DNA from 4 places in the Metabacillus sp. 22489 genome. Region 3 is predicted to be linked to each of the others. Evidence: riboswitches for the same ligand, from Rfam matches in the RefSeq annotation. Region 3 holds a riboswitch; each other region holds the start of a gene.
What was found. Region 3 has a riboswitch for S-adenosylmethionine ahead of ACTJJ9_RS05290 (bifunctional homocysteine S-methyltransferase/methylenetetrahydrofolate reductase). Riboswitches for the same ligand answer to the same signal wherever they lie in the genome.
Positions count from the first base shown of each region.

Region 1: linked by a shared signal. The riboswitch ahead of mtnK (S-methyl-5-thioribose kinase) and the one ahead of ACTJJ9_RS05290 (bifunctional homocysteine S-methyltransferase/methylenetetrahydrofolate reductase) in region 3 are both predicted to bind S-adenosylmethionine.
Region 2: linked by a shared signal. The riboswitch ahead of ACTJJ9_RS12395 (methionine biosynthesis PLP-dependent protein) and the one ahead of ACTJJ9_RS05290 (bifunctional homocysteine S-methyltransferase/methylenetetrahydrofolate reductase) in region 3 are both predicted to bind S-adenosylmethionine.
Region 4: linked by a shared signal. The riboswitch ahead of ACTJJ9_RS04810 (methionine ABC transporter ATP-binding protein) and the one ahead of ACTJJ9_RS05290 (bifunctional homocysteine S-methyltransferase/methylenetetrahydrofolate reductase) in region 3 are both predicted to bind S-adenosylmethionine.

Region 1 is NZ_JBQENT010000015.1:93,307-95,510, reverse strand. It holds gene abc-f (ribosomal protection-like ABC-F family protein) at 1-355, shown strand, start outside; SAM riboswitch class I at 673-830, shown strand; gene mtnK (S-methyl-5-thioribose kinase) at 938-2,155, shown strand.
Region 2 is NZ_JBQENT010000018.1:46,229-48,432, reverse strand. It holds gene ACTJJ9_RS12405 (aliphatic sulfonate ABC transporter substrate-binding protein) at 1-23, shown strand, start outside; gene ACTJJ9_RS12400 (SCO family protein) at 33-611, shown strand; SAM riboswitch class I at 679-881, shown strand; gene ACTJJ9_RS12395 (methionine biosynthesis PLP-dependent protein) at 1,080-2,192, shown strand; gene metC (cystathionine beta-lyase) at 2,192-2,204, shown strand, end outside.
Region 3 is NZ_JBQENT010000006.1:46,407-48,610, forward strand. It holds gene ACTJJ9_RS05285 (YajQ family cyclic di-GMP-binding protein) at 1-122, shown strand, start outside; SAM riboswitch class I at 509-584, shown strand; gene ACTJJ9_RS05290 (bifunctional homocysteine S-methyltransferase/methylenetetrahydrofolate reductase) at 947-2,204, shown strand, end outside.
Region 4 is NZ_JBQENT010000005.1:133,650-135,853, reverse strand. It holds gene ACTJJ9_RS04810 (methionine ABC transporter ATP-binding protein) at 1-975, opposite strand, end outside; SAM riboswitch class I at 1,099-1,206, opposite strand; gene ACTJJ9_RS04805 (O-acetylhomoserine aminocarboxypropyltransferase/cysteine synthase family protein) at 1,382-2,204, opposite strand, start outside.

The DNA of each region.
Region 1 (2,204 bases), on a different contig from region 3:
GCAACTAGAAGCAGCATTAACTGATTTTACCGGGACATTATTAATCGTTTCACATGATTATTACTTTATGAACAAACTATGTAATAAACTTCTTGTTATTGAAAACGAGAAAATCATCAGGGTCGAAATGAATCTCGAGCAATATGAGAAAAGAAAACAAAGCCAAAGCGAACCAAATATCCTAGGGATAAAAGAGGAATTACTCTGTATCGAAACTGAGATTACAGCTGTTCTCGGACAAATGAGTCTTATTTTACCATCATCTGAAGAGTATATACAATTAGATGAAAAATTCCTTTCTTTAACGAAGAAGAAACGTGAATTAATAAACGTACTTGATAAACGTAATAAGTAAACCTTATTTTCATTTTCAAAAATTATTAGCAAAAAGTCGGATGGAAACTCAGATAGCTTCGTCCGACTTTTTATTATAGCTTTACTTGTTATTGTACCAAGTACTTAGGAATTTTTTCTTACACGCTTGAATCAACCATTTTCTATAATTTTCTCCATTTTTTAAAAGGTTTTGATTTTTAATCTCATCCTTTTCCTAGTTCAATTTATAAAATTTTTATTGACAAATGTATTTATTGCTTGTTAACATGCTAATCAAGCATTCTTTTTTTTAACAATTAATAAAATTTGAAACATTAACTACATAATTTTTTAAATCTCTTATCAAGAGTTGGCAGAGGGACTTGGCCCAATGACGCCGCAGCAACCGACCATACTACCATTGCAAAATGGGGTGATGTTTTCACCTTGGATTTTATCCAATAGGGCACGGTGCTAATTCCATCAGAAAGATTTAACTTTCTGAAAGATGAGAGGTGAGAAGCAGTGACTTCAAGCCTCTTTCATTTATGAAAGAGGCTTTTCTTTTTTAACGATAAATTGAAAGCTAAATAAACAGATAACTTACATGGAGGTCTTTACTATGTGTGCTAGAAAATCATCAGCCTATCAACCATTAACTGAATCGGATGCGATCGCTCTTGTAAAGCGGCTTATGCTATTTGAAGATACAAGTCAATTAACTTGCAATAAAATAGGTGATGGGAATTTATATCTCAACTTTCATGTAAAAGAAACTTCTACTGGTAACGGATATATGATTAAACAAGCATTACCTTATACAAAAATCATAAGTGAAAGCTGGCCTTTTCCAATAGATCGTACACGTATTGAAGACCATGCACTATTAAAACAAAGAGACATAGCTCCTGCCTATGTTCCAAAGGTTTATTATTCAGATGTGAAGCTTGGAATTACAATTATTGAAGACTTGTCACATCTTCACATAGCCCGTAAAGCACTCGTTGAAGGTAGTGAGCTACCATTGCTCTCGACACACCTAGGTGCATTTTTAGGAAAAACATTATTTTATACATCGATTTATGCACATACCCAACATTCGAAAAATGAAATAGAGAGACATTTTTCAAACCCTGATCGTTGTAAAAACATTGAGGAGCTTGATATTACAAACCCACTTTTCGAACATGAGACATTCCATTATGAACCAGTACTAAAAGCAAATGTGGAGAAAATTTTACAGGATAAATTATTAAAGCTTGAAGTAGCAAAATTGAAGGAAAAGTTTCTTAAAAAGCCTGAAGCACTTATTCATGGAAATTTACATACAGGAAACATCCTTGTAAGTGAGCATGAAACAAAAGTTATAGACGAAGGTTTCGCTTATTTTGGACCAATTGCATTTGATGTCGGTCAAGTTTTCGGTCACTTTTTATTAAATATCCTTTCACGTGACTTAGAAGATCAAGAGTTCCTTTTCCAACATCTCATCACAACATGGAACGTATTTGTTGAAGAATTCTCAAAAGCTTGGAAAAAAGATGGCTCTGAAATTTACACAGCAAACAATGGTTATTTAGAGCATATTCTTTCTGAAATATTCACAGATGCTGTTGGCTTTGCTGGTTGTGAATTAATACGTTATACAATTGGGCATGCACATGAAACAGCTTTAGATACTATACAAACATATGACAAAAAAATAACTGTAAAGCAATTAGCCCTTTCATTAGGTTATGAGCTCGTTATTAAGCAAAAAAATATGACAAAGCCTGTACAATTTATTCAATACGTAAAACAGACAATTGCAAATCGTTCTCAACATGTAGCAATAAAATAACAAAGGACTAAATACGAAATCAGAATTTTTAGGAAAAAGGAGTTTTTCC
Region 2 (2,204 bases), on a different contig from region 3:
ATACGCAATTTTTAACAAAGTAGGCGTTCTATATGAGAAAAATAGTATCGGTTTTTATTCTTGCTGTTCTTGGTATGGTAGGCTGCTCGCAGTCTATCAACCTTGAAGAGCATTTTTCATTAAATGGCACTGTTGGGTCACTTACTGCAATGAATCAAAATAATGAAAAGGTTGATATTCCGAAAGATTATAAGGATAAAATTTGGTTAGCAGCGTTTATCTTTACGAATTGTGATACGGTTTGTCCGCCGATGACGATGAACATGGCAACATTACAGAAACAGGCGAAGCAGGAGCATCTTGATATTGAATTTGTCTCATTTACAATTGACCCGGAAAATGATAAACCTGACGTTCTCAAAAACTTTGCGAAATCCTTTGGGGCAGATGAAAGGAATTGGAATTTCCTCACAGGGTATGACCAAGAGGTAATTGAATCATTTGCAAATACAAGCTATATTGCACCTGCTGCAAAGTTAGATGGATCTAATCAATTTGTTCATAGCTCTGCAATTTACCTTATGAAAGGTACAACGATATTAGAGCAATATGAAGTTTCAGCAGATGTACCTTATGAAAAAATTATCGAAGATATCAAACTATTACAATAATTGTATTGCAATCTATACTCGAATCATGTAAAGTTATAGAAAATAATAATTCTAAAATTTCATACATTTCTTATCAAGAGAGGCAGAGGGACTGGCCCTACGAAGCCTCAGCAACCGGTACAAAAACAAAGTAAAAGCTTATTGTGTCATGTTTGCTAAGTCTATTTATTCAGTTAGTAGTCTAAATGCAACATATCAATAAAGCTCTTTACGAGTACCAAGGTGCTAAATCCAGCAAGCCACACCAGCATTATGCTTGAGAGATAAGAAGGAGCGATCATCGTATATAAAGTCTTCTTCTTAATGAGGAAGACTTTTTTTGATCAATGAAAGTTTTTTGAATAGATAATGGGGAAAATCCTCTTAAATAATATCTAGTTTAAATGAATCACTCCAGCAAGGCTCTCCCGTTTTTTCGTAACCAAGGAGAAACAGACATAACTTATAACATTAGGATGGTGACTAGCAATGACACAACGTATTGAAACAAAATTAGCCCAAATTGGAAACCGTAGTGAAAATGTGACAGGGACGGTAAATCCTCCTGTTTATTTTTCGACTGCATATCGGCATGAGGGGATCGGGCAATCAACAGGATTTGATTATATTCGTACCGGAAATCCTACAAGAGGATTAGTAGAAAAGGCTATTGCTGATTTAGAGCACGGTGACCGTGGCTTTGCATTTAGCTCGGGTATGGCTGCGATTCAAACAATTATGGCTCTATTCCAAAGCGGTGATGAATTAATCGTATCAAGTGATTTATATGGTGGTACATATCGTTTATTTGAAAGAGAATGGCGAAAATATGGTTTGTCATTTAAATATGATGATTTTACAAACCCACAAGAAACAGAAAAACTGATTTCTGAAAAAACAAAAGCATTATTTATCGAAACACCTACAAATCCATTGATGCAGGAAACAGATATAAAAGAGCTTGCTGCGATAGCGAAAAAGCATGGCATTTTAGTTATCGTCGATAATACGTTTTATACACCTGTTATCCAAACACCAATTTTATTAGGGGCTGACATCGTTATCCATAGTGCAACAAAATATCTAGGAGGACATAATGATGTACTAGCAGGCTTAGTTGTTACGAAAGGGCAGGAGCTAAGTGATGAGTTCTTTCAACATCAAAATGCAATTGGCGCTGTTTTATCACCATTCGATTCATGGCTATTAATGCGTGGAATGAAAACATTATCTTTACGTGTGAGACAGCATGAACAAAACGCGCAAAAGGTTGCGCAATTTTTGGAGTCACATCCTGATGTACTTGATGTGTTATACCCTGGAAGAGGTGGGATGTTATCGTTCCGTCTGCAGGATGAAACATGGGTAAATCCGTTTTTAAAAGGCCTTAAAGTTATTTCTTTTGCTGAAAGCTTAGGTGGAATTGAAAGCTTCATTACGTATCCTGCAACACAGACACATATGGATATTCCTGAGGAAGTTAGAATTGCAAATGGTGTATGTAATCGATTGTTACGCTTCTCAGTAGGGGTAGAGCATGTAGAGGATATAATTGCTGACTTAGAACAAAGCTTTAAACAAATGAAGGGAGCTGAAGCATAATGAGCGAACATA
Region 3 (2,204 bases):
CACAAATTCAGGATGACCAAATTCGTGTCACCGGAAAAAGCAGAGATGACCTTCAACAAATAATTGCTGCAATAAAACAAGCAGACCTACCGATCGAAGTTCAATTTATTAATTATCGATAAAATATCAGCCTTAACTAAAATAAGCCACTCATGAAATAGAAAGAGCTCTAATCTTTATTTCACGAGTGGCTTATTACTTTGAAGGGCTTAGACTGAAAAAAGCATAGAATAACGATTGTTACTGTTCATACCTTATGCTTAGCAAACATTATACTCAATTAACTTAACACTATTTCTCGTTTTTTCATTCAACCATGAAGAGGCTTTTCCGACTGTTTACTGCTATGGATTGGAGCAAAGGGAAAATCAAGAGTTTTTAGCTAGGCAGTGATTTTATTTAACAGTTCACTTTATTTAAAAATAACTATTGCTATTTTTCAAAATATTAGATAAATTAGTTGTAACACTTTTTAATCATTTAAAGGAAAATAAAAACTAAATTTCATATCTTATCAAGAGAAGCTGAGGGACTGGCCCTATGAAGCTTCAGCAACCGGTCAATCTCGGAAAGATTGATAAGTTGATTGATTGTAGATTTATAAATAGACTCATTATTTATCAGTATGTGAAAGATAATGAAAAAAGTAGCGAAAACGAGCGTTATTCGACACTTTTTTCATTATTTTTCAAAAGGAATAAAACAGTAAGCCTGAGTTTTATTCAACGCTCATACTGAAAGTAATAAGATGCTATTTTCCTAATTAATCAATCTACTCTTATCACTCCATCCGAATGCCAAGGTGCTAATTCCAGCTAAGCATTTAAAATGCTTGAAAGATAAGGAGAAGCTTTGTACTATCTAGCCTTCTGCTTATGAAGGCTTTTTTTATTTTATATAGGCTTTTCTCAGATTTTGATATGAAAAGGAAATGGGGGCTTTAGTTATGAGCTTTTTAGAAGATTTAAAGAGTAAAATTTTAATTGGAGACGGTGCTATGGGGACAATGCTTTATGCACATGGCGTTGACCGTTGCTTCGAGGAATTAAACCTATCAAAGCCTAGTGATGTATTGCGCGTACACGAAGCATACATTCAAGCAGGGGCAAATCTTATCCAAACGAACACTTATGGGGCAAATGATATTAAGCTCTCAAGGTATGGCCTAGAGGATGATATTAGACAAATTAATAAACAGGCCGTTGAAATTGCAAAGCAGGCTGTTAAAGCAGCAATTGCTCCAACATATGTGTTTGGAACGATTGGCGGAATTCGCTCCTTCAAGAAAAGTGCGCAATCTCTAGATGATTTAAAACGCAACTTCCGAGAGCAGCTTTATGTGTTATTAAATGAAAATGTCGATGGGATCCTCCTTGAAACTTATTATGATTTAGAAGAAATGACTACCGTTCTTAAAATTGCCCGTAAAGAAACAAATAAGCCAATTATCGCAAATGTCTCATTGCATGAAGCTGGCGTACTACAGGATGGAACACCATTGCAACAGGCATTTACAACACTTGAGGAGCTTGGAGCAAATGTCATTGGCTTAAACTGCCGTTTAGGTCCATATCATATGATTCAATCATTAGAAGAAGTACCAATACCTAAGCATGCTGCTCTTTCTGTATTTCCAAACAGCAGTTTACCTGCTCTAAATGAGGGTCGATTAGTTTATGAGTCTGATGAAGGTTATTTTAAGGAAAGTGCGTTAAAATTCCGTGAGCAAGGTGCAAGATTAATCGGTGGTTGCTGTGGAACAACACCGCGACATATTCAAGCAATGGCTGAAGCAGTTGCTGGTCTTGAGCCAATAACAAGTAAAAAAGTAAGAGCACCGAAGGAAATCCAAGATAGCATCACTGTAACAAGCGCTAATTCATTACCACCATTACAAGAAATTGTAACAGATAGACGCTCTGTAATCGTGGAATTAGATCCTCCGAAAAAGCTCGGAATGAGTAAATTTTTAGAAGGTGCAAAGGCATTACATAATGCTGGTATTGATGCTCTTACATTAGCTGACAACTCTCTTGCTTCACCACGGGTAAGCAATTTGGCAGCAGGGATCCTTGCTAGAGAGAAAACCGGTACACGAGCATTAATTCATATAACTTGTCGTGACCGAAACCTTATTGGCTTACAATCACACTTAATGGGCTTGCACTCTCTAGGGCTATCAGATGTTCTCGCGATAACTGGTG
Region 4 (2,204 bases), on a different contig from region 3:
AATGAAGGCTATTGCTTGATTGATAATCGCTTCTTCCCCTTGTAATTGAACGAATAATGTTCCATATGCGCCATTTTGTGTTTGTGAAATCTTCCCTTGTAAAATATTCACATTTATATCAAATTGACGGACAAGATTCGTAATAAGTGGCTGTTCTGTTGAATCCCCAATAAAAGATAGCTTAATCACTTTTCCATCTGGATAATGTTCTAATAATTGCTCAATAGTTTCCTCTGGTTCATTATCCTGGTTAAGGAACCTTTTTGTAATCGGCTGCTGCGGATTTTTAAATAGCTCGAGAACCTCTCCTTGCTCAACGATGCTACCAGCTTCAATGACAGCAACTCTATTACAAATCTTTCTTATAACATGCATTTCATGTGTAATTAAGACGATCGTCAGCCCAAGTCGTTTATTGATATCAACGAGTAAATCTAAAATAGAATCCGTTGTTTGTGGGTCTAATGCTGACGTAGCCTCATCACATAGTAATACCTTAGGATTGTTCGCTAGCGCTCTTGCAATCCCCACTCTTTGTTTTTGTCCACCACTTAGCTGAGATGGATAAGAGTCTTCACGACCTTCAAGACCAACAAGCTTAATTAATTCGTCAACACGTCTTTTTCTTTCTAGCTTTTTCACTCCAGCAATTTCTAAAGGAAATGAGATGTTTTCACGGACTGTTCTCGACCATAGTAAATTGAAGTGTTGAAAAATCATACTAATTTCTAAACGCGCTTTTCGAAGTTCTGCTCCACGGATTGAATCGATTCTCTTTCCAGCAACGGTTATATTTCCACTCGTTGGCTTCTCTAATCCATTCAATAATCGGATCAATGAACTTTTTCCAGCGCCACTATAACCGATGACACCAAAAATTTCGCCCTTTTCAATCTCTAAATTGACATTATTTACGGCCTTAACTTCACCAGATTTTGTATGATAAACCTTATTTACGTTTTCTAAAGTAATCAAGTTGTTCACCTTCTTCCAAACTTTTTCTTCCCCTGCAATATTTGATAAATCCTTATTATAGTATCCAAATAAAGCAAAAAGCCTTTCTGCATGGGAACAGAAAGGCACAGTAAATTGTCCTTTCTCCCATCTTTCAAAGCAAAAAGCTTTGCGTGAATTGGCACCATTTCAGTAAAAACTGACGGTTGCCGGGCTTCATAGGGCACTTCCCTCCACCTCTCTTGATAAGAGAACAAAATTATATTGTAAAAAATCAATTTTTCAATTACGAATAGTATGTTTGTGATTCTAACAATATTTTTTCTTTATGTCAATTGATTTTTTCTTTAACTTCAGCAAAAAAGAATGATTCAACACGTTGCCAATAATCAGCAATTTATTGTGAATCATCCTTTTATCATAAAGATTATTTACTTTTTAACCCTGTCGCTTGATAAATCGCTTGCTCCAGGTCATCGATAATATCTTCAATATGCTCTATTCCAACAGATAATCGAATTAAGTCCTCTGTCACACCAGAGCTTTTTAAATCTTCTGCACCTAATTGCTGATGAGTTGTACTCGCAGGATGGATGATTAAGCTTTTGGCATCTCCGACATTTGCAACATGTGACCATAGCTCTACATTATTAATCACCTTCGCCCCTGCCTCACGTCCACCTTTAATACCAAACACAATAACTGAGCCAGCTCCATTTGGTAAATATTTTTCTGCTAAAGCTTTTGCAGGGTGATCGTCTAATTCCGGATATAATACCCATTCAACCGCAGGGTGTTGCTGTAAATATTTCACCATTTTTCTAGTATTCGCAATATGCTCCTTCATTCGAACATGCAATGTTTCTAAACCTAGACTAAATTGAAATGAATTATAAGGACTGATTGCTGGACCTAAATCTCTTAGTAGTTGAACCCTTGCTTTAATAATAAATGCTTGTTCACCTAAAGCTTCAGCATATACTAAATCATGATAGCTTGGGTCTGGTGTTGTAAAACCAGGGAATTTAGGGCTATTCCAGTCAAATTTCCCTCCGTCAACAATAACTCCACCAAGTGTCGTCCCATTTCCTAACAACCACTTTGTTGCGGAATGAACAACGATATCAGCTCCATGCTCTATCGGTCTACATAAAAATGGTGTTGCAAACGTATTATCAACGATTAGCGGAATTCCTGCTTCATGCGCAATATTAGCAACTGCCTCAATATCTAAAATATCTAAGCTAGGA